DNA from 3 places in the Paenibacillus sp. PL2-23 genome. Region 1 is predicted to be linked to each of the others. Evidence: a T-box and tRNA genes for the amino acid it is inferred to sense, from the RefSeq annotation. Region 1 holds a T-box; the other regions hold tRNA genes.

The links. A T-box is a leader RNA that pairs with one kind of tRNA and senses whether it is charged. The one in region 1 lies ahead of leuS (leucine--tRNA ligase), so its partner is inferred to be a tRNA-Leu.
Region 2: it has a tRNA-Leu gene. The T-box ahead of leuS (leucine--tRNA ligase) is inferred to sense a tRNA for this amino acid. The anticodon was not compared.
Region 3: it has a tRNA-Leu gene. The T-box ahead of leuS (leucine--tRNA ligase) is inferred to sense a tRNA for this amino acid. The anticodon was not compared.

The regions. Positions count from the first base shown of each region.
Region 1 is NZ_CP162129.1:2,504,769-2,512,246, reverse strand. It holds gene comER (late competence protein ComER) at 1-1, shown strand, start outside; gene leuS (leucine--tRNA ligase) at 44-2,482, opposite strand; T-box leader at 2,547-2,777, opposite strand; gene AB1S56_RS10575 (GNAT family N-acetyltransferase) at 3,186-3,968, opposite strand; gene AB1S56_RS10570 (hypothetical protein) at 4,005-4,307, opposite strand; gene AB1S56_RS10565 (YwbE family protein) at 4,346-4,531, opposite strand; gene AB1S56_RS10560 (DEAD/DEAH box helicase) at 4,671-6,317, shown strand; gene AB1S56_RS10555 (YjcZ family sporulation protein) at 6,511-6,600, shown strand; gene AB1S56_RS10550 (Cof-type HAD-IIB family hydrolase) at 6,680-7,477, opposite strand.
Region 2 is NZ_CP162129.1:1,279,308-1,286,785, reverse strand. It holds gene AB1S56_RS05540 (permease) at 1-410, shown strand, start outside; gene AB1S56_RS05535 (TIGR03943 family protein) at 407-1,396, shown strand; tRNA gene AB1S56_RS05530 (tRNA-Pro) at 1,829-1,902, opposite strand; tRNA gene AB1S56_RS05525 (tRNA-Arg) at 1,909-1,985, opposite strand; tRNA gene AB1S56_RS05520 (tRNA-Gly) at 1,997-2,071, opposite strand; tRNA gene AB1S56_RS05515 (tRNA-Leu) at 2,078-2,164, opposite strand; tRNA gene AB1S56_RS05510 (tRNA-Leu) at 2,178-2,263, opposite strand; tRNA gene AB1S56_RS05505 (tRNA-Lys) at 2,273-2,348, opposite strand; tRNA gene AB1S56_RS05500 (tRNA-Gln) at 2,361-2,435, opposite strand; tRNA gene AB1S56_RS05495 (tRNA-His) at 2,445-2,517, opposite strand; tRNA gene AB1S56_RS05490 (tRNA-Thr) at 2,522-2,597, opposite strand; tRNA gene AB1S56_RS05485 (tRNA-Asp) at 2,617-2,693, opposite strand; tRNA gene AB1S56_RS05480 (tRNA-Met) at 2,708-2,784, opposite strand; tRNA gene AB1S56_RS05475 (tRNA-Val) at 2,797-2,872, opposite strand; tRNA gene AB1S56_RS05470 (tRNA-Glu) at 2,877-2,951, opposite strand; tRNA gene AB1S56_RS05465 (tRNA-Ser) at 2,956-3,046, opposite strand; tRNA gene AB1S56_RS05460 (tRNA-Asn) at 3,050-3,125, opposite strand; rRNA gene AB1S56_RS05455 (23S ribosomal RNA) at 3,289-6,331, opposite strand; gene AB1S56_RS05450 (hypothetical protein) at 6,659-6,781, opposite strand; rRNA gene rrf (5S ribosomal RNA) at 6,842-6,958, opposite strand; rRNA gene AB1S56_RS05440 (16S ribosomal RNA) at 7,138-7,478, opposite strand, start outside.
Region 3 is NZ_CP162129.1:4,216,416-4,223,893, forward strand. It holds gene AB1S56_RS18525 (histidine kinase) at 1-895, opposite strand, end outside; gene AB1S56_RS18530 (AraC family transcriptional regulator) at 974-1,747, opposite strand; gene AB1S56_RS18535 (hypothetical protein) at 1,918-3,630, shown strand; tRNA gene AB1S56_RS18540 (tRNA-Leu) at 3,727-3,808, opposite strand; tRNA gene AB1S56_RS18545 (tRNA-Arg) at 3,824-3,900, opposite strand; tRNA gene AB1S56_RS18550 (tRNA-Cys) at 3,915-3,988, opposite strand; tRNA gene AB1S56_RS18555 (tRNA-Gly) at 3,998-4,072, opposite strand; tRNA gene AB1S56_RS18560 (tRNA-Gln) at 4,079-4,153, opposite strand; tRNA gene AB1S56_RS18565 (tRNA-His) at 4,182-4,257, opposite strand; tRNA gene AB1S56_RS18570 (tRNA-Trp) at 4,283-4,356, opposite strand; tRNA gene AB1S56_RS18575 (tRNA-Tyr) at 4,360-4,443, opposite strand; tRNA gene AB1S56_RS18580 (tRNA-Thr) at 4,447-4,522, opposite strand; tRNA gene AB1S56_RS18585 (tRNA-Phe) at 4,536-4,611, opposite strand; tRNA gene AB1S56_RS18590 (tRNA-Asp) at 4,626-4,702, opposite strand; tRNA gene AB1S56_RS18595 (tRNA-Met) at 4,737-4,813, opposite strand; tRNA gene AB1S56_RS18600 (tRNA-Val) at 4,826-4,901, opposite strand; tRNA gene AB1S56_RS18605 (tRNA-Glu) at 4,965-5,039, opposite strand; tRNA gene AB1S56_RS18610 (tRNA-Ser) at 5,044-5,134, opposite strand; tRNA gene AB1S56_RS18615 (tRNA-Asn) at 5,138-5,213, opposite strand; rRNA gene AB1S56_RS18620 (23S ribosomal RNA) at 5,403-7,478, opposite strand, start outside.

The sequences.
Region 1 (7,478 bases):
GCTGTTCTTCAGCTAATGTCCGCCCACCTCTTCGGGCTGCCAATTAATTGGCTACAATATTAACCAGCTTGCCTTTGACCGCAATGACCTTGCGAATCGTTTTGCCCGCGATCAGCTCCTGCACCTTCTCGAGCTCCTTCGCAAGCGCCTCCATGTCGGCCTCGTTCGTATCAGCCGCGATGGATACGCGCTCCACGATTTTGCCGTTCACCTGGACAACGATTTCAACCTCTTGGTCGACTGTCCAAGCCTCCTCATACGCTGGCCATGCCGAATACGTAATCGTCTCGGAGTAACCAAGCTTCTCCCACAGCTCTTCCGTGATATGCGGCGCGATCGGCGACAGCATCTGCAGGAACTGCGCCATCGCTTCTTTGGGAAGCGAGTCCGTCTTATAAGCCTCGTTCACAAAAATCATCAGCTGGCTGATGACCGTGTTGAAACGCAGGTTCTCGTAATCGTCCGAAATCTTCTTGATGGAACGGTGCCATACACGCTTGAACGCGTCTGTCGTCTCACCGTCGCCAATCTTGGCGCTGAGCGTGCCGTCCTCGTTCACGAAGAGGCGCCATACGCGGGAGAGGAATCGGTACGTGCCTTCCACTCCGTTCGTGTTCCATGGCTTAGTTGCCTCCAGCGGGCCCATAAACATTTCGTACATACGAAGCGTATCCGCGCCGAACTCGTTGACGATGTCATCCGGGTTAATGACGTTGCCGCGCGACTTCGACATCTTCTCATTGTTCGTGCCAAGAATCATGCCTTGGTTCACCAGCTTGTGGAAGGGCTCCTTCGTATGCACAACGCCGATGTCGTACAGCACCTTGTGCCAGAAGCGAGCGTACAGCAGGTGAAGCACCGCGTGCTCCGCACCGCCAATATACAGGTCAACCGGCAGCCATTCCTTCTGCTTCTCCGGCGAACAAATTTCATTAGCGTTTTTCGGGTCGATAAACCGCAGGTAGTACCAGCAGCTGCCCGCCCATTGCGGCATGGTGTTTGTCTCGCGACGCGCCTTCATGCCTGTCTCCGGATCAACCGTATTGACCCACTCCGTCACGTTCGCCAGCGGTGACTCGCCTGTTCCGGACGGCTTAATCGCGTCCACGTCAGGCAGCCGGAGCGGCAATTGCTCCTCTGGCACCGGCTTCATCGTGCCGTCCTCCAGATGCAGAATCGGGATCGGCTCGCCCCAATACCGTTGACGGCTGAACAGCCAGTCGCGCAGACGATAGGTTACTTTAGCCTTGCCTTTGCCAATCTCCTTAAGACGCTGGATCATCGCCTGAATAGCGGCTTCATTGGACAAGCCATTCAGGAAGTCGGAATTGACATGCGGACCGTCGCCCGTGAATGCTTCCTTGGACAAGTCTCCGCCTTGCACGACCTCAATGATAGGCAGGTCGAACTGCTTGGCGAATTCATAGTCTCTCGAGTCATGGCCCGGTACAGCCATAATCGCGCCTGTGCCGTAGCCTGCCAGCACATAATCCGCGATCCAGATCGGCGTTTTGGCGCCGTTGACGGGATTAATCGCATACGCGCCTGTGAACACGCCTGTTTTATCCTTGGCAAGATCCGTGCGCTCCAGATCGCTCTTCCGTGCCGCGGCGTCCTGGTAAGCCTCCACGGCAGCCTTCTGATCCGCTGTTGTAATGCTTGCCACCAGCTCATGCTCCGGCGCCAGCACACAATACGTAGCCCCGAACAGCGTATCAGGACGGGTTGTGAACACCACCAGCGAAGCGTCATGGCCTTCGATGTCGAAGGTCACCTCGGCGCCGGTCGATTTGCCGATCCAGTTCCGCTGCATATCCTTGATGCTTTCGGACCAGTCCAGCTCCTCCAGATCCTCCAGCAATCTATCCGCATATTCCGTAATCTTCAGAATCCATTGGCGCATCGGCTTGCGGATGACGGGATGTCCGCCCCGCTCGCTTTTGCCATCGATGACTTCCTCGTTCGCAAGCACCGTGCCAAGCGCGGGACACCAGTTCACCGGCACCTCAGCAACATAGGCAAGACCGCGTTTGTACAGCTGGATAAAAATCCACTGCGTCCACTTGTAATAATCCGGGTCGGTTGTGCTGAACTCGCGATCCCAGTCGTACGAGAAGCCAAGCGATTTGATCTGGCGGCGGAAGTTATCGATATTTTTGAACGTGATGTCTCTGGGATGCTGGCCCGTATCCAGCGCGTGCTGCTCAGCCGGCAAGCCGAACGCGTCCCACCCCATCGGGTGCAGGACGTTGAAGCCCTTCATGCGCTTGTAGCGGGATACGATATCTGTTGCGGTATAACCCTCTGGATGGCCGACGTGCAGCCCCGCTCCGGATGGATATGGGAACATATCCAGGGCGTAAAACTTAGGTTTATTCGGCTCCTCTTTTGTCTGGAACGTCTTATTGGCATCCCAGTGTTGCTGCCATTTCGGCTCGATCTCCAGCGGATTATAGCCGTGGCGCTGCTGCTCCTGACTCATAACTAATTCCTCCTCATTCACTCTGCAAAAAAAACAATAAACCTCCCGCCCCCAGCGGATTAACGCTAGGGACGAGAGGTCAATCTCCCGTGGTACCACCCTAGTTAGCGCCAGACATGCTTTGCCCTGCGCTCACTTGACGTCCTTATCGCGGACGAGACGTTGCGCTTCCCCAGCTTACCGGTGCACGCACAGCTCCAAGGCGAGCTTCCTCACGCGTCAGGTCCGGCTTCCACCAATCGCCGGCTCTCTAGGCCTCCACGTCGCAAGTACTGTTCCTCTTCCAAGCTTCCATTTATGGTCAAACATTTATACACGATTATAGTAGCTTCATCGCCGTCATGTCAAGCGCGGACAGCGCCATGAGGTGTCGCTACCGCACCCAGCGCCGCGTTCTGGCGCTCTACAGCGACACGTGGTGTCGCTATCGCACCCAGCGCCGCCTTCCGGCAAATGTGCTGAGGTAAGCGGTCTGGCGGAAATAGACGTGTCACATACGTCTATTTGCCCTGAGGCAGGCGGTTTGTAGGAAATTGACGTGCCACATACGTCTATTTGTGCTGCGGCAGACGGTTTGGACAAAATAGACGTGCCACATACGTCTATTTGTGCTGAGGTAGGTGGTTTGAGGAAATAGACGTGCCACATACGTCTATTTGTGCTGAGACAGACGGTTTGAAGAAAATAGACGTGCCACATACGTCTATTTGCCCTGAAGCGGGCGTTTGGCGGAGGAGCTACCCCCTTGCCGTTTTACCCGGTACCAATATTCGTATAAGGGCTGATATCCGAATTTATCATAGAGGCGGTTCGCCGCGGCGTTGCTTTTTACAACCAGCAAATAGCCCTTACGAGCCCCCTGCCCTCTGGCCCACCACAGCAGATGACGGACCACCTCCTCGCCGAAGCCTTGACCGCGATGCCGGCTCTCCGTCACAATATCGTACAGACCCCCGTAGCCCTGCTCCAGCACGACGATGCCGCAGGCCACAGGGACCCCTTGGCTGCGAAGCAGGACGAATGCCTTCTGAAGCGGCAGCCCCTCCATCATGCGGCGGGTCGTCTCCTGCTGGCTCTCGCTTAACCCTTGCATGCCGGCCAGCGCAGCCAGCCATTCAGGACTAAGCTCCGTCTCAAGCTTGAATTCTTCATAATGGGAAGGTCGGATGTTCTCGAGCGAGGCTGTTTTGACGATTGTATGATCCACGAGCTCATAGCCCAGCTCCTCCAGCTTCGCGTCGAGATTCCCGGGCTGGGCAAACGGCGTAACCTTGAAAACACTGGGCAGTCCGTGCGAAGCATAAAAGCTTTCACAATAAGCGATTTTTTGCTCCAGGTCATACGTATGCGCATAGATGGGATGCACCGAATTGGAGCGTTTGGTATAACCGTTCGCGAGCCGCAGCAGCCAGCCGTCATACAATATGGTCTGCAGCGCAGGCCAGCCGTTTAAGCTCATTTCCTCGATTCTTTTGGCCAAATCCATCCTTCAGCACTCCCCGTCTCCCGCTCTCCCAAGCGTTTATTGCATATGGAACCGCTCTATGTGACGATACAGCCCTTCTTTTCTCAAAATATCCGCTTGCTTGTCGCCAATCAGATCAAAGTGCGGATATTGCTCTCTCTTATGAATATAAGCCGGATTCAGACCGTTCCCCCTGCACCAAGCCGCCAGCTTCTCTAGATCGCTGCAGCCTACCTTGGTCACCGTGCGAATGCCAGGGAATCGCGGGTCCAGCCAATAATGTGTCAGGTAGGCGATCTCGCCTCTCGCGACTGCCGCCTTCCACTCCTTCAGCTCTGTACGGTTAATGCCAAAAGCCACGCTCACCGCCCCCTATATACAAGCCGTTCCATGCGCGGCTACGACAATATATCTTTGACGCGCCCTACTTGGCCGTCCTGCAGCCTCACTTTGATCCCATGGGGGTGGCGGGGTGAATTGGTCAAAATATCCTTGACTATGCCGCGCGTCAGCTTGCCCGTTCTCTGGTCTGCCTTCAGCACGATGTTCACTTCCTTGCCCGGCGCAATGTCGGCCCTATTCATTCCGTTACCGCTCATATCCTCATACCTCTTCTCCTAGATGCTGGATACAAGCATAGCATATGCATATCGAAGATGCACATGCCGCCAACAACTGTTATACTTACTTTCATATGAACATAGGAAAAGAGGAATTTCAAGCATGTCTAACGCCTTTCTAGCTCTCGGCATATCCCAGGAGCTGAACGAATTATTGAGAATGAACGGAATCAGCGAGCCGACTCCGGTTCAGCGCCAGACCATACCTATATTAATGAAAGGGCACGACGTCATCGCGCAGGCGCAGACCGGCACGGGCAAAACTCTGGCCTTCGCGCTCCCGATTCTGGAGCGTATCCAGACGCAGAAGGAGCAGGTGCAGGCGCTCATTCTGACGCCAACACGCGAGCTGGCCATTCAGATCACGATGGAGCTGAAGAAGCTCGCTCCGGCCTTCGAGGCGAACGTGCTTGCCGCTTATGGCGGTCAGGATGTCGAAGCGCAAATTCGCAAGCTGCAGCGCGCCCCGCACATCGTTGTAGCGACGCCTGGGCGTCTCATCGACCATATGACGCGAGGCACGGTGAGCTTAGGCAAGCTGTCTATGCTTGTGCTGGATGAGGCGGACCAAATGCTGCATATGGGCTTCCTCCCCGAGGTGGAGAGCATCATAACACAGACGCCGCGAGCGCGCCAGACGATGCTTCTCTCCGCGACGATGCCGGATGCCATTCGCAGACTTGCCTCCGCGTATATGAACGAGCCGGAGGATGTGCAGATCCGAAGCACGAACGTGACGCTCGACAGCATTCAGCAGCTTGTTATTGATACGACAGACCGCGGCAAGCAGCGGGCGCTGATTCAGCTGCTGGAGCAGCACAGCCCCTATCTGGCCGTCATCTTTTGCCGGACGAAGGTACGCGCCAAGAAGCTGAACGAAGCGCTGCAAGACGCCGGCTTCGAATCGGATGAGCTGCACGGCGACCTGACCCAGGCGAAACGCGAGCAGGTGATGAAGAGATTCCGCGAAGCTAAGCTTCAGGTTCTAGTGGCGACGGATGTTGCCGCCCGCGGACTGGACGTTGAAGGCGTTACGCATGTGTACAACTACGATATGCCGCTTGACGGCGAAAGCTATATTCACCGTATTGGCAGAACCGGACGAGCTGGACAATCCGGCATGGCGGTTACGCTGGCCACGCCTTACGACGCTTCCAAGCTCGCGTCGATCGAGCGCAGCATCAACGCCCGTCTGGAGCATCAGTCGATCGACCGCGAAGGCGGACTTTCATCCGGGACACGCAAGGGCTCTTCCGCCTCCTCCAGCCGCAGTTCTTCAGGGGGCAGAGACGGCGCTGCACGAGGCGGCAAATCCAATAGCCGGGGCGGCAGCCAGGCTGCGGGACGCAGAGGACAGGACCAGGCTGCAGCAGCCTCCGCGCGACCAGGCTCCAGACGCGGCGCACAGGCGCCTGCTAAGGGACCATCTGCGCCTAAGAAAAAATCGTCCAACCCGTGGGAGATTAGCGAAGAGGATTTGATGTTCGCCAACAAATATACAAGCGGAGGCGGCAAGGACTCGGATCGCTCAGGCAAGCGCAATGACGCGAGTCCCGGGAAATCGCGAATGGCGGGACAAGGGCGCGGCGCTTCCCAAGGCGGAGGACGCGGGACCGGCGGACCGCGCAGTGCAAGCAGCTCGCGCAGCACCAGCGGCCCGCGCAATACCGGCGGATCAGGCGGCGGCAGCGCGCGTGGCGGCGGCCGGCCCGGAGGCGGGGCTCCCCGCTCCAAAGGCCGGAGCAAATAACGGCAGCTATGTATATAACAAGAGGCCCGGCAAATGGTTTGCCGGGCCTCTTGACGCCCAATTCCCCCTTCATCGGGCAGGCGTCCATACCGTTTGGGACAGCTGACATAAGATAGAGTATACCGATTGGCGGGGGAGCTCTCAAAGGCCTGCAGGCCCGCTTTCGGCAAATTACAGTCTAGGAGGAATTGGCATGTCCGGTGTACATGGAGGCTACACGACGACAGGTGTAATCCTGGTTCTGTTTATTCTTTTGGTCATCATTCTGAAGACTTTCTGGTAATAAACGAAACCCTACACCATGACGAACAGGACAGATGGGGCCGCGCGCCCTCTCTGTCCTCTTATAATTGTGCGACATATTACGCCCAGGCGTGCTCTCGCAGCGCTTCCGCTACGCCGCCTTCATTGTTGGAGCCTGCCAGTATGTCAGCCGCGCGCTTGACGGCGTCAGGCGAGTTGCTCATTGCGATCCCGAGCCCCGCGAACTCCAGCATCGATATATCATTATAATAATTGCCGATGGCCAGAATACGCTCCCGCTCGACACCCAGCTCGGCAGCCAGCTGCTTCAGCGCCGTGCCTTTGCTGGCATCTGGATGCTGCACGTCGATGAACAGATCGCCGCTGCGAATGAGCTGCAGCAGGGCAGGACGCTTCTCCCAATGGGACTGGACGAAGTCCATCTGCTCCTTGGAGCCGAACAGCGTAAATTTGACCAGGCCATCCGGCAGCCCCTCATCGAAGTTCGCCTCCAGCGGCACAACCTTATGGTGGGCATACATCGCTTTAGCTTCATCCGTCACTCGCTCAATGAGCATGTCAAAGGCGGTGTTAACGTCATAATGCACGCCTTGCTCCCTGCAATAAGCGATAAATTCGCCAAGCTTGTCCTTGTCAATATCGTATTGGAACAGAACCTCCTTGGTCTCCGAGCGGACGGTCACTGCTCCGTTATGCGCAATAAGCACGCCGCCCAGTCCCAGCTCATCAAGCACAGGAAGCGCCCCCATCGGTCCCCTGCCCGTGCAGAGCACAATCCGGGCCCCGGCCTCGGCTGCCTCCCTTACCGCCTCCTTCACTTCTGCAGGCAGCTTGTGCTCGTCCGTCAGCAGCGTTCCATCCACATCCAGCGCAATCAGTTCATATTTCAGCTTCATT
Region 2 (7,478 bases), 1.2 Mb from region 1:
TTTTTCCACGTATGGGATCGGTGCTGACGCATGCGGTGGACGAGTTTTTTTCGGTGGGCAAATATCTGGTTCTTGGCGCATTTATCGCGGCCAGCATGCAGACCTTTATACCAACGTCCTCCCTTCTTCAAATCGGCAACAATCCCGTTACGGCGTCACTGGTTATGATGGCGCTGGCCTTCACCATGTCGCTGTGCTCGGAAGCAGACGCCTTCATCGCATCATCGTTCCGCAGCACCTTCTCGCTGGGCTCCATCTCCGCGTTCCTCGTGTTCGGCCCGATGATTGACATTAAGAACACGCTGATGCTGCTCGGCACGTTCCGCACCAAATTTGTATTGGCGCTCATTGCCCTTGTGGCCGTTAGCACCTTTACCGCATCCTTGTTAGTCGGGAGGTTTGTCACATGATTCGATTTGCCATATTGGTCGGCTTTGCCCTTCTATTCGCTATTATTCATCAGGAAGGCCAGCTGAACAAATACATTAATACCAAATACGCCTATCTGTCCATAAGCGCGATCGTGTTGTTGCTGGTGCTGTGCGTTGTTGAGTTTGTCCGGGTGCAAATGGAGGAAAAGGCCAAAAAAAGGCTGGAGGATGCTAGTCTGCCGGCAGATACGGAGCCGTCCATTCCAGCCTCCGAGCACTCGGCTTCTGCCACCAGACAAGCAGCCCATGACAACTCTTGCTGCGCTCATCACGATCATGAACATCCCCATTCACACCATCATGATCATGAGGAAGACGTGTTTGGCCATTCTCATGAGCCAAAGTCCAGATGGAAGCGTGGCGTCGGTTATCTCATTCTGTTTGTGCCCATCGTTACAGGTATATTCCTGCCGGTGCAGACGCTGGATTCCAGCTTTGTCAAAGCCAAAGGCTTCTCCTTCCCAGCCGAGCTGGAGCAAATGTCGGACGGCATGCCTGGCGAGCATCAATTCCTGAAGCCGGACTCGAGCGTCTTCTATGGCCAGGAGGGCTACGATAAGCTCAAAAACAAGGAGCTCAAGGATTTTGTTGGATTAGACACCATCGCGCTGGATGACAGCAACTATATGAAGGGTATGGAGGTTATCTACAACTTCCCAGGCACATTTATGGGGAAAAATATCTCTTTTACCGGCTTTGCATACAAGGGAGAACAAGTCGAGGACAGCCATTACTTCGTATTCCGCTTTGGGTTTATTCATTGCGTTGCTGACTCCGGCATCTTCGGCATGCTCGTGGAGTTTCCCAAAGGGACAACGCTGAACAACGATGATTGGGTTCATGTGTCGGGGGTGCTGACCTCTCAGCTGTACCAGCCGTTCAAGCAGACCATACCCGTTCTTCGCGTCACCTCCTGGGAGGCCATCCCGGAGCCTGAGAATCCCTATGTATATCGGAATTATTGAGCGGGGTGGCTTGAGGTCTGAATGCTGTCATGTCATGCAGAATAAGGTTCTGGCTAGATTACATCATCTTTAATTTTTCTCCAGGATCAGTGTTCCGTTTAAGATGAGTTAACATCATTAATATTTTAGTTCCGGTGCGGTGCTCAGACGCCATATTGCTGCGAATATACATCATTTTAGACATCTTCATACTCAAATAGGGGAATTGCTGCGATAATACATCATTTTCAGCACATGCACCCTGCATACGACTACAATTGGGTAAATATCCTGCACATTTGCATCAATTCCACTTCCACCCCTCCTCATGGGGATGAATTGCTGCAGATTTGCAGGCTTCAACCGCCGCATGGGTGGTCAGTAAACTTTTCTCATAACAGAAACAAGCCCCTCTATCCATTGATGGATAAAAGGGCTTGTTTCATTCATGTATCGGGATGACACGATTTGAACATGCGACCCCCTGGTCCCAAACCAGGTGCTCTACCAAGCTGAGCTACATCCCGTAATAATGGCGCGGCCTAAGAGATTCGAACTCCTGACCTTTTGATTCGTAGTCAAACGCTCTATCCAGCTGAGCTAAGGCCGCAAACATAAAAATGGAGCGGAAGACGGGAATCGAACCCGCGACCCTCGCCTTGGCAAGGCGATGCTCTACCGCTGAGCCACTTCCGCTAATGATGGTGCGGTCAAGAGGACTCGAACCTCCACGTCATTGCTGACACTAGAACCTGAATCTAGCGCGTCTGCCAATTCCGCCATGACCGCATATGGAGTTGTATGGTGCGGTTGAGAGGACTCGAACCTCCACGAGCGTACGCCCACTACCCCCTCAAGATAGCGTGTCTGCCATTCCACCACAACCGCGTATGAAACTGGTGAGCCATGTAGGACTCGAACCTACGACACCCTGATTAAAAGTCAGGTGCTCTACCAACTGAGCTAATGGCTCTCGAAAAAAAAATGGCTGGGGATCTAGGATTCGAACCTAGGCGTGACGGAGTCAAAGTCCGTTGCCTTACCGCTTGGCTAATCCCCAACATTAGAGGGCGATCGATGGGACTTGAACCCACGAATGCCGGAGCCACAATCCGGTGCGTTAACCCCTTCGCCACGACCGCCATATGGTGCCGCCGAGAGGACTTGAACCCCCAACCTACTGATTACAAGTCAGTTGCTCTACCAGTTGAGCTACAGCGGCATATTGCTTGGTAAAAAAATGGCGGAGCTGACGGGATTCGAACCCGCGGTCTCCTGCGTGACAGGCAGGCATGTTAGGCCTCTACACCACAGCTCCACAAGAAAAAGTTTTGGTTGCGGGGGCAGGATTTGAACCTGCGGCCTTCGGGTTATGAGCCCGACGAGCTACCGAGCTGCTCCACCCCGCGTCGTTATATGAATGGTGGAGGATGACGGGATCGAACCGCCGACCCTCTGCTTGTAAGGCAGATGCTCTCCCAGCTGAGCTAATCCTCCATACTGGTGACCCGTAGGGGATTCGAACCCCTGTTACCTCCGTGAAAGGGAGGTGTCTTAACCCCTTGACCAACGGGCCTTACTGGCAGAGAGGAAGGGATTCGAACCCTCGATACGCGGTTAACGTATACACGATTTCCAATCGTGCTCCTTCGACCACTCGGACACCTCTCTGTATGGCTCCCCGAACAGGACTCGAACCTGTGACAACTCGATTAACAGTCGAGTGCTCTACCAACTGAGCTATCAGGGAATATCGCGTTTTTCGATGAACAGCTTCAAGAGTTGATTCAGAAAATACGCTACAATTCAAGAAATTACGTTTGAATAGCTCTCAAGGCTTTGCACTTTGAAAACTGGATACGAAAGTTTGCTGAAATGCTTTAGCTGTCATAAGCATATGCTTACGATGTGTTTAGGATAAGCCCTCGACCGATTAGTATTCGTCAGCTGCACACGTTGCCGTGCTTCCACCCCGAACCTATCAACCTCGTCGTCTTCAAGGGGTCTTACTAAATTGGGAAATCTCATCTTGAGGGGGGCTTCACGCTTAGATGCTTTCAGCGCTTATCCCGTCCGTACTTGGCTACCCAGCGGTGCTCCTGGCGGAACAACTGGTACACCAGCGGTACGTCCATCCCGGTCCTCTCGTACTAAGGACAGCTCCTCTCAAATTTCCTGCGCCCGCGACAGATAGGGACCGAACTGTCTCACGACGTTCTGAACCCAGCTCGCGTACCGCTTTAATGGGCGAACAGCCCAACCCTTGGGACCTACTTCAGCCCCAGGATGCGATGAGCCGACATCGAGGTGCCAAACCTCCCCGTCGATGTGGACTCTTGGGGGAGATAAGCCTGTTATCCCCAGGGTAGCTTTTATCCGTTGAGCGATGGCCCTTCCATGCGGTACCACCGGATCACTAAGCCCGACTTTCGTCCCTGCTCGACTTGTAGGTCTCGCAGTCAAGCTCCCTTATGCCTTTGCACTCTTCGAATGATTTCCAACCATTCTGAGGGAACCTTTGGGCGCCTCCGTTACATTTTAGGAGGCGACCGCCCCAGTCAAACTGCCCGCCTGACACGGTCCCTGTACCGGATTCACGGTACCAGGTTAGAACTCCGATACGATCAGGGTGGTATCCCAAGGACGCCTCCACCGAAGCTGGCGCTCCGGGCTCGATGGCTCCCACCTATCCTGTACAGATCGTACCAAAGTCCAATATCAAGCTGCAGTAAAGCTCCATGGGGTCTTTCCGTCTTGTCGCGGGTAACCTGCATCTTCACAGGTATTAAAATTTCACCGGATCTCTCGTTGAGACAGCGCCCAAGTCGTTACGCCATTCGTGCGGGTCAGAATTTACCTGACAAGGAATTTCGCTACCTTAGGACCGTTATAGTTACGGCCGCCGTTTACTGGGGCTTCGGTTCACAGCTTCGGGTTACCCCTAACCGCTCCCCTTAACCTTCCAGCACCGGGCAGGCGTCAGCCCGTATACTTCGCCTTACGGCTTCGCACAGACCTGTGTTTTTGCTAAACAGTCGCTTGGGCCTTTTCACTGCGGCCCCCTCGGGCTATTCACCCTACCGAGGCACCCCTTCTCCCGAAGTTACGGGGTCATTTTGCCGAGTTCCTTAACGAGAGTTCTTCCGCGCGCCTTAGCATGCTCTGCTCGCCTACCTGTGTCGGTTTGCGGTACGGGCACCTTGATCTCACTAGAGGCTTTTCTTGACAGCCGGAGTACATGACCTTCGCTACTGCAATTTTCGCTCCCCATCACAGCCCAGCCTTACAGTTGGCGGATTTGCCTACCAACTAGCCTCACTGCTTGGACGGACTATTCCATCAGTCCGCGTCACTGCCCTTCTGTGTCACCCCATCGCTCAAACGATTTTCGGTGGTACAGGAATATCAACCTGTTGTCCTTCCACTACGCCTTTCGGCCTCGCGTTAGGTCCCGACTTACCCTGAGTGGACGAGCCTTCCTCAGGAACCCTTAGGCTTTCGGCGGACAAGATTCTCACTTGTCTTTTCGTTACTCATACCGGCATTCTCACTTGAATGCTGTCCACCAGTCCTTACGGTCTGACTTCAACCTACATTCAACGCTCCCCTACCCAAGTCGCAGCCTTCACTTCAATCTGGTGTGGTTTAGCCTGGGGCATTTGGTCAGAATCTTGAACAACCTAAGCGGTTGATTCTGACTAATGTCCCGTCTCTAACCAGAACAAAGTGAAAGCTGCGACATGCCATAGCTTCGGTGGTGTGTTTAGCCCCGTTACATTTTCGGCGCAGAGTCACTCGACCAGTGAGCTATTACGCACTCTTTAAATGGTGGCTGCTTCTAAGCCAACATCCTGGTTGTCTGTGCAACTCCACATCCTTTCCCACTTAACACACACTTGGGGACCTTAGCTGATGATCTGGGCTGTTTCCCTCTTGACAATGGATCTTAGCACTCACTGTCTGACTCCCGGTAAGCATGTCTATGGCATTCGGAGTTTGACTAGACTTGGTAACCCTTGGCGGGCCCCGCACCCAATCAGTGCTCTACCTCCACGACACTCATCACCGAGGCTAGCCCTAAAGCTATTTCGGGGAGAACCAGCTATCTCCGAGTTCGATTGGAATTTCTCCGCTACCCCCACCTCATCCCCGAATTTTTCAACATTCGTGGGTTCGGGCCTCCAGTGCGTGTTACCGCACCTTCACCCTGGACAGGGGTAGATCACACGGTTTCGGGTCTACGACCACGTACTATGGCGCCCTATTCAGACTCGCTTTCGCTGCGGCTCCGGCTTTCCACCTTAACCTTGCACGTGATCGTAACTCGCCGGTTCATTCTACAAAAGGCACGCCATCACCCATTAATCGGGCTCTGACTTCTTGTAAGCGCACGGTTTCAGGTTCTTTTTCACTCCGCTCCCGCGGTGCTTTTCACCTTTCCCTCACGGTACTGCTTCACTATCGGTCACCAGGGAGTATTTAGCCTTGGCAGATGGTCCTGCCGGATTCCGACGGGGTTTCACGTGTCCCGCCGTACTCAGGATCCGTCTCGGAGGGTGCTGGCTTTTGGTTACAGGGCTTTTACCTCTTCTAGCGGGCCTTTCCAGACCTCTTCGCCTAACCAACACCTTTGTAACTCCATGTGAGACGTCCTACAACCCCAAGGAGCAAGCTCCTTGGTTTGGGCTAATCCGCGTTCGCTCGCCGCTACTGACGGAATCACTTTTGTTTTCTCTTCCTCGGGGTACTTAGATGTTTCAGTTCCCCCGGTATGCCTCTACCTGACCTATGTATTCAGTCAAGAGTAACTGGGCATTACCCCAGCTGGGTTTCCCCATTCGGAAATCCCCGGATCAAAGCCTGCTTACGGCTCCCCGAGGCGGTATCGTTGTTCGCCACGTCCTTCTTCGGCTCCTGGTGCCTAGGCATCCTCCGTGCGCTCTTATTAGCTTAACCTATCGTTCCGGTTGATTCGGCTTGCCCGCCGTTTTTACTTTGTTTCACCCCTCACACAGATGATGTGGTGGTTTAAACAAAATAAAAAGATGTCGGGACAATCTCGAACAACCTTCACTTTCGCAACGGCTTGGCTCGCTTTCGCAAAGCTTAGCTCGCTGCTAGTTTAATTTCAGCTAAAGGATGTTTCAGCAGAAGATTTGCATCTTCTTGTTACTTTCGTTATCCAGTTTTCAAGGTGCAATGCCGCACTGCTGCGACAGGATTTGTATCTTACCATGTCTACTCGACTTCTGCAACAAGAAAATGTTGGTTCATTCGACATATTCATGACAAGAAAAATCCGCTTGGCGACGTCCATTCCGCACCGATTGCATCAACTTCTCGAATGACTTCGAGGTCGGCATCGGAGACTTCATTAAACATCGGTTCAGCTTCTTGAGTATTCATCGATCAAGTTTCCGATACTCTCCCAAGGGAGAGATAAGTCGCTTCATCTATGATATACCCGCTTGGCGACGTCCTACTCTCCCAGGACCCTGCGGTCCAAGTACCATCGGCGCTGGAGGGCTTAACGGTCGTGTTCGGTATGGGAACGCGTGGATCCCCTCCGCCATCGCCACCAAACGGCTAGCGTTTTTCGTTGATTCCGCATCCTGAATGACTTCAGAAAATACGCAACCATGCTGTTGAAAGATCAATTGATCCTTCAAAACTGACAACGAGCGAGCAACTTCCTGCCTGAGAGTTGCTTGTGGAAACCGAAGTTTCCTTATCAGTCATCATCGTGACTGAGTATTCCTTAGAAAGGAGGTGATCCAGCCGCACCTTCCGATACGGCTACCTTGTTACGACTTCACCCCAATCATCTACCCCACCTTCGGCGGCTGGCTCCCTTGCGGGTTACCCCACCGACTTCGGGTGTTGTAAACTCTCGTGGTGTGACGGGCGGTGTGTACAAGACCCGGGAACGTATTCACCGCGGCATGCTGATCCGCGATTACTAGCAATTCCGACTTCATGCAGGCGAGTTGCAGCCTGCAATCCGAACTGAGACCAGCTTTGATAGGATTGGCTCCACCTCGCGGTTTCGCTTCCCGTTGTACTGGCCATTGTAGTACGTGTGTAGCCCAGGTCATAAGGGGCA
Region 3 (7,478 bases), 1.7 Mb from region 1:
TAAGCACGAGACCAATCGGGGCGAACAACGCCACATTGCGGAAAAACATCAGCTCCTTAAGCAGCGCCTCCTCCGGTACTATCACCTGGAAGGCGAATTCCACCAGCCGGCTGGGACGGTTCATCACAAGAAAGGACTGGCCGTTCCGCTCGTTCTTCAACGTCTGAAAGGCGGCATTCGTTATCGCCATTCCTTTGGTCTGAACCGGAGGATCGACCTCAGTGAGGAGCTCCTTCAGCTCCTCGCCCTCCCTCAGCCAAATGCCCGCATAGCCGATATCCCCATCATTCCACTGGGTCGTCAGCCTTTCATTCACGTCGATTACGCGAATAACCGCTCCCACGTGCATGCCGTTTGATACCTCGATGCTGTTCAGCAGAAAAAACTGCCCCGGCATACGCTGATCGAAGCGAACCTCCCATTTGCGATACCGATCTCCCGTGAAGTCGTTTTTTTCAACCGTTCGGTCCTTCATATGCGTCTCAATTATCGCTTTTGCATCGCTGTAATCGCTATTTGTGCCCAAGATGATGTCATGCTGATGATAAACAAATACGCTGTCGATTACACTGTATACATCTACGTCTCGCTTCAGCTTCGTATCAATACGAATTTTTGTAAGCGTATACAAATCGCTGTTGATGGGGAATGACATTAGCATGCCGACATCAACGTCCAGAATCGCCATATTAGTCAAGTAATTCGTAATCTCATCGAGATTATCATCGGTCTGTCCTACAAACAAATCCAGCGTGTTACGATAAGTCTCGGCCACCTTCACGCGAACAATGTCCCTGGAATAGAAGTGGTTCAGCATCATAAATACAAAGGTGGGCACAATGACGGATAGAAAACCAACGATCAGAATGGTTCGAATCGAAAACTGAAATTTCATGATGCACCTCCATTCTTGCAGTAGAACCTCATTAGACATTCCACGTTATGATGAAATATCCTCTTTGCTGGCAGGTTATCATACCTGCATCCTGTAAGCGGACGGGGAGAGGCCCGTCTCTTTCTTGAACTTCCGATAGAAGTAAGACGCGTCACAGTAGCCGAGTCGAGCGGCGATGGCTTCAACAGTGAGGGTAGAGTTCTGCAGCAGCTCCTCCCCCTTTGATATACGAATTTTGTGCATATGCTCCAGAGGTGTATACCCATACTTTTTTTTGTACGCTGTAATGAGATATGATTTGTTTTTTTTCACCTGTTCAGCGAGCTCCTCGATAGATAGAGATGAACGGTAATTTTCTTTAATGTAATGGAAAGTCTGTTGCAAGTACCCCCATTTTCCAGCCTCGGCTGATCTACCCTCGAATATGATTTCCCTGTTGGCAAGCGCCAGCATTTCTACTGCAATTGCCTGGCACAAGGTTTCAAAGCAAGGATCTTTTTCATTCCAATATCGGTTGAGCTTTGAGAACAATTGCTCCATTTCATAGTAACGACCTGTACGAAGAACAATAGTCTCCTGTCCAGCCAGCATGCTCAGCTCATCCTCCACCCCTTGACATATAAATCGCAGCACCCACTTTTCATGGGCCATACCGTTATGGATTCCAATACGGCTTGTTCCTTTGGGGATATATACAATTTGTCCTTTTTCAAGTGGATAAATGTCGTCATTACATTGATAGACAAGCTTGCCGGCAGTAATCAGAAGCAGCAGGTCATAGGGTTGAACCATAACTCGATGCGACCAAGTTGAATGACCTTGCAGCTGCATAACACCGTGAACTTTAAGCATATTTCTGCGTCTCCTTCATAGAAAGCAAAATGGGGAGTTTATCGTTATTTTAATTGAAAAACAAAATATTGTTAAGATAAAACGATAAATCGTCAATCGACCTTTAAATAAAGAGAATGTTAAACTAAACAAAATCCATATATTATTCATCTCATAGGAGGAATCAAGGTATGATCTCGACTGGCATTACGAAGGAAACGTATTTGGATATGATGGAAATGAGCTTTGATGCTTACAGCTTGGAGCGTATCCAACAGAGAGATAAGTTAGATCTACAAGTTTACTCCCGGCTAATGACAGTTCTAAGCTGTCTAATCGCTGCAGGCAGAAAACAAGAGCTTCTTTCATTATGGAACGATATGATGACAGAATGCTGCCAAGAGATAATTACATTACGGGAGAATATGATCGCTGACTTCTCGATCAAGGAAATCATGTTTTCGTTAAAGCTCATGAAGGGGAATTATTCAAGCCAGCAGGAGAAAGCGTGGTTTTCTTATCTTCGTCAAGTAGATCCATATGTCCACTTTGGCTCCGTGCTGAGGCGCACAGAGGACACAAATAAGCTGCACAATATTAATGTTTACAATATGGTTGGAGAATTTTTGAGAGAAACGGAAGGCTTAACGGATACAACTGCATATTTCTCCAAGCACTGGCCCCTGCAGCTGCTCCGCTTCAACATGGATGGCATGTACATGGATCCGGGCTGTCCCATTCTTTATGATCTGACAACACGCTGCCAGCTGCAGCTCATGATGGGGTTCGCATATGAAGGCGAATACGCAGACAGATTGGATGATCATCTGCGCAATGCCGGAATCATGAGCTTATATACACAATCCGCTGCCTTCCAACTTCCTTATGGAGGCAGAAGTAATCAATTCCTGTTTAATGAGATACTGATTGCAGCCAACGCTGAGTATGAAGCATCGCGTTATAAGCAGCTAGGTGAGCTGGAGCTTGCCGGAGCCTTTAAACGGAGTGCGCATTTGGCGGTACAATCCGTTATGCGGTGGCTGTATGCAACTCCCCCGCGGCATATTAAGAATATGTATCCTATCGAGCTGAATTACGGAACGGAGAGCTATGGATTTTACGAAAAATATATGATAACGCTCGGCGCCTTTCTCTGTATCGGTTACTGGTTCGCCGATGATTCGATCCCCGAGTGCGTCTGTCCTGCGGAAACAGGCGGTTATATAAAGAAAGTAGACAATCATTTTGGGTTCATATACGCCAATGCCGGTGGCTATTCGTTACAAATCGATACTTCTGGCAATCCCACTTATGATTCAACAGGACTGGGACGACTGCATAGAGCCGGGGTTCCAACAGAGCTGGCCTTGTCCGTGCCGCTATCTGCTGGCGCTGGATGCCTCCTTAAGGATGGCGTTGCAAGAATAGCCGCTTCTATATCAGCCGGCTGGAAGACTGATCAGGGAGATATTCGTTATCTATCCCAATGTGGGGATGATCTCGCTCATGAACTGATTGTACATGAAGAGCGAACCGACTTGGTGCGATTTACCTTGAAATACGAAGGATCCGCATTAGGATTTGACGGAAAGCTTGTCGAGGATTATGAGTTATGCCATCAGGGACTCAAATGGACGTCGCGCCTGGACACCCCATCGGAGCAAGATATTTACGTTCGTTTCCCTGTACTGCTGACTAATGGACAGGAGATTACGACCATTAGCCACAATGAGCATTCCATTAGCGTAAGGCTGGGCGCTTATGAATATCGAGTAGCATTCTGCGGCAATCTGGAGCTGGATCTTACTCCATACGGCAATCGCAACGGGGAATACGGATTGGCAATCGTACGGGCCAGCGGGTCGATGGCCCAATTACATTTTCAGCTGCAGGAGCTGCGGTAACCAAGAAGCATGGACTAGATAACAGACACAATACAAATTAAAAGACACAAAACAAAAGCTCTTAGGATAGGAATCCCAAGAGCTTGATTTCATAGTTGGTGCCGGTGAGAGGACTCGAACCTCCACGGTTTCCCTCACGATTTTGAGTCGCGCGCGTCTGCCATTCCGCCACACCGGCAATTATTCAAAAAGATGGCGCGGCCTAAGAGATTCGAACTCCTGACCTTTTGATTCGTAGTCAAACGCTCTATCCAGCTGAGCTAAGGCCGCACACTATGGAATTGTGGAGGCGCCACCCAGACTCGAACTGGGGGTAAAGCTTTTGCAGAGCTCTGCCTTACCACTTGGCTATGGCGCCGTAAATAAATGGAGCGGAAGACGGGAATCGAACCCGCGACCCTCGCCTTGGCAAGGCGATGCTCTACCGCTGAGCCACTTCCGCGAATAATGGCTGGGGATCTAGGATTCGAACCTAGGCGTGACGGAGTCAAAGTCCGTTGCCTTACCGCTTGGCTAATCCCCAACAATATGTTTCAATTTGTGTGTTGTAATGGGGCGATCGATGGGACTTGAACCCACGAGTGCCGGAGCCACAATCCGGTGCGTTAACCCCTTCGCCACGACCGCCATATGACACACTTTAGAGATTATCTGGCAGGGGCAGCAGGAATCGAACCCACACCAAAGGTTTTGGAGACCTTTGTTCTACCTTTAAACTATGCCCCTAAATGGTGGAGGATGATGGATTCGAACCACCGAACCCGAAGGAAGAGATTTACAGTCTCCCGCGTTTGGCCACTTCGCTAATCCTCCAAATGGTGCCGCCGAGAGGACTTGAACCCCCAACCTACTGATTACAAGTCAGTTGCTCTACCAGTTGAGCTACAGCGGCATATTAACTTGAATGGTGGCTCGGGACGGAATCGAACCGCCGACACGAGGATTTTCAGTCCTCTGCTCTACCAACTGAGCTACCGAGCCTAATGACGTAATAATGGCGGAGCTGACGGGATTCGAACCCGCGGTCTCCTGCGTGACAGGCAGGCATGTTAGGCCTCTACACCACAGCTCCACATTATAACTACCCGGATGACTCCGAAGGTAATTGGTTGCGGGGGCAGGATTTGAACCTGCGGCCTTCGGGTTATGAGCCCGACGAGCTACCGAGCTGCTCCACCCCGCGTCGTTATTTGAATGGTGGAGGATGACGGGATCGAACCGCCGACCCTCTGCTTGTAAGGCAGATGCTCTCCCAGCTGAGCTAATCCTCCATGAGCGACTTTTATATCATAACACACTAGGTTATATGAATGCAAGTCATTTTTTAATAAAGTTGGTGACCCGTAGGGGATTCGAACCCCTGTTACCTCCGTGAAAGGGAGGTGTCTTAACCCCTTGACCAACGGGCCTTACTGGCAGAGAGGAAGGGATTCGAACCCTCGATACGCGGTTAACGTATACACGATTTCCAATCGTGCTCCTTCGACCACTCGGACACCTCTCTGTATGGCTCCCCGAACAGGACTCGAACCTGTGACAACTCGATTAACAGTCGAGTGCTCTACCAACTGAGCTATCAGGGAATATCGCGTTTTTCGATGAACAGCTTCAAGAGCTGCTCCTGAACATACGCTTCAATGCTTCTCAAGGCTTGCGCCCTGAAAACTGGATACGAAAGTTTGCTGAACTTTTTTAGCTGAAGCCTTTTTGGGGCCCCCGCAAAGTAATCGGATTACTCCTCGAAGCCTACGCTTCACTTTGTGGGGTACTTTTAGGATAAGCCCTCGACCGATTAGTATTCGTCAGCTGCACACGTTGCCGTGCTTCCACCCCGAACCTATCAACCTCGTCGTCTTCAAGGGGTCTTACTAAATTGGGAAATCTCATCTTGAGGGGGGCTTCACGCTTAGATGCTTTCAGCGCTTATCCCGTCCGTACTTGGCTACCCAGCGGTGCTCCTGGCGGAACAACTGGTACACCAGCGGTACGTCCATCCCGGTCCTCTCGTACTAAGGACAGCTCCTCTCAAATTTCCTACGCCCGCGACAGATAGGGACCGAACTGTCTCACGACGTTCTGAACCCAGCTCGCGTACCGCTTTAATGGGCGAACAGCCCAACCCTTGGGACCTACTTCAGCCCCAGGATGCGATGAGCCGACATCGAGGTGCCAAACCTCCCCGTCGATGTGGACTCTTGGGGGAGATAAGCCTGTTATCCCCAGGGTAGCTTTTATCCGTTGAGCGATGGCCCTTCCATGCGGTACCACCGGATCACTAAGCCCGACTTTCGTCCCTGCTCGACTTGTAGGTCTCGCAGTCAAGCTCCCTTATGCCTTTGCACTCTTCGAATGATTTCCAACCATTCTGAGGGAACCTTTGGGCGCCTCCGTTACATTTTAGGAGGCGACCGCCCCAGTCAAACTGCCCGCCTGACACGGTCCCTGTACCGGCTTCACGGTACCAGGTTAGAACTCCGATACGATCAGGGTGGTATCCCAAGGACGCCTCCACCGAAGCTGGCGCTCCGGCTTCATAGGCTCCCACCTATCCTGTACAGATCGTACCAAAGTCCAATATCAAGCTGCAGTAAAGCTCCATGGGGTCTTTCCGTCTTGTCGCGGGTAACCTGCATCTTCACAGGTATTAAAATTTCACCGGATCTCTCGTTGAGACAGCGCCCAAGTCGTTACGCCATTCGTGCGGGTCAGAATTTACCTGACAAGGAATTTCGCTACCTTAGGACCGTTATAGTTACGGCCGCCGTTTACTGGGGCTTCGGTTCACAGCTTCGGGTTACCCCTAACCGCTCCCCTTAACCTTCCAGCACCGGGCAGGCGTCAGCCCGTATACTTCGCCTTACGGCTTCGCACAGACCTGTGTTTTTGCTAAACAGTCGCTTGGGCCTTTTCACTGCGGCCCCCTCGGGCTATTCACCCTACCGAGGCACCCCTTCTCCCGAAGTTACGGGGTCATTTTGCCGAGTTCCTTAACGAGAGTTCTTCCGCGCGCCTTAGCATGCTCTGCTCGCCTACCTGTGTCGGTTTGCGGTACGGGCACCTTGATCTCACTAGAGGCTTTTCTTGACAGCCGGAGTACATGACCTTCGCTACTGCAATTTTCGCTCCCCATCACAGCCCAGCCTTATAGTTGGCGGATTTGCCTACCAACTAGCCTCACTGCTTGGACGGACTATTCCATCAGTCCGCGTCACTGCCCTTCTGTGTCACCCCATCGCTCAAACGATTTTCGGTGGTACAGGAATATCAACCTGTTGTCCTTCCACTACGCCTTTCGGCCTCGCGTTAGGTCCCGACTTACCCTGAGTGGACGAGCCTTCCTCAGGAACCCTTAGGCTTTCGGCGGACAAGATTCTCACTTGTCTTTTCGTTACTCATACCGGCATTCTCACTTGAATGCTGTCCACCAGTCCTTACGGTCTGACTTCAACCTACATTCAACGCTCCCCTACCCAAGTCGCAGCCTTCACTTCAATCTGGTGTGGTTTAGCCTGGGGCATTTGGTCAGAATCTTGAACAACCTAAGCGGTTGATTCTGACTAATGTCCCGTCTCTAACCAGAACAAAGTGAAAGCTGCGACATGCCATAGCTTCGGTGGTGTGTTTAGCCCCGTTACATTTTCGGCGCAGAGTCACTCGACCAGTGAGCTATTACGCACTCTTTAAATGGTGGCTGCTTCTAAGCCAACATCCTGGTTGTCTGTGCAACTCCACATCCTTTCCCACTTAACACACACTTGGGGACCTTAGCTGATGATCTGGGCTGTTTCCCTCTTGACAATGGATCTTAGCACTCACTGTCTGACTCCCGGTAAGCATGTCTATGGCAT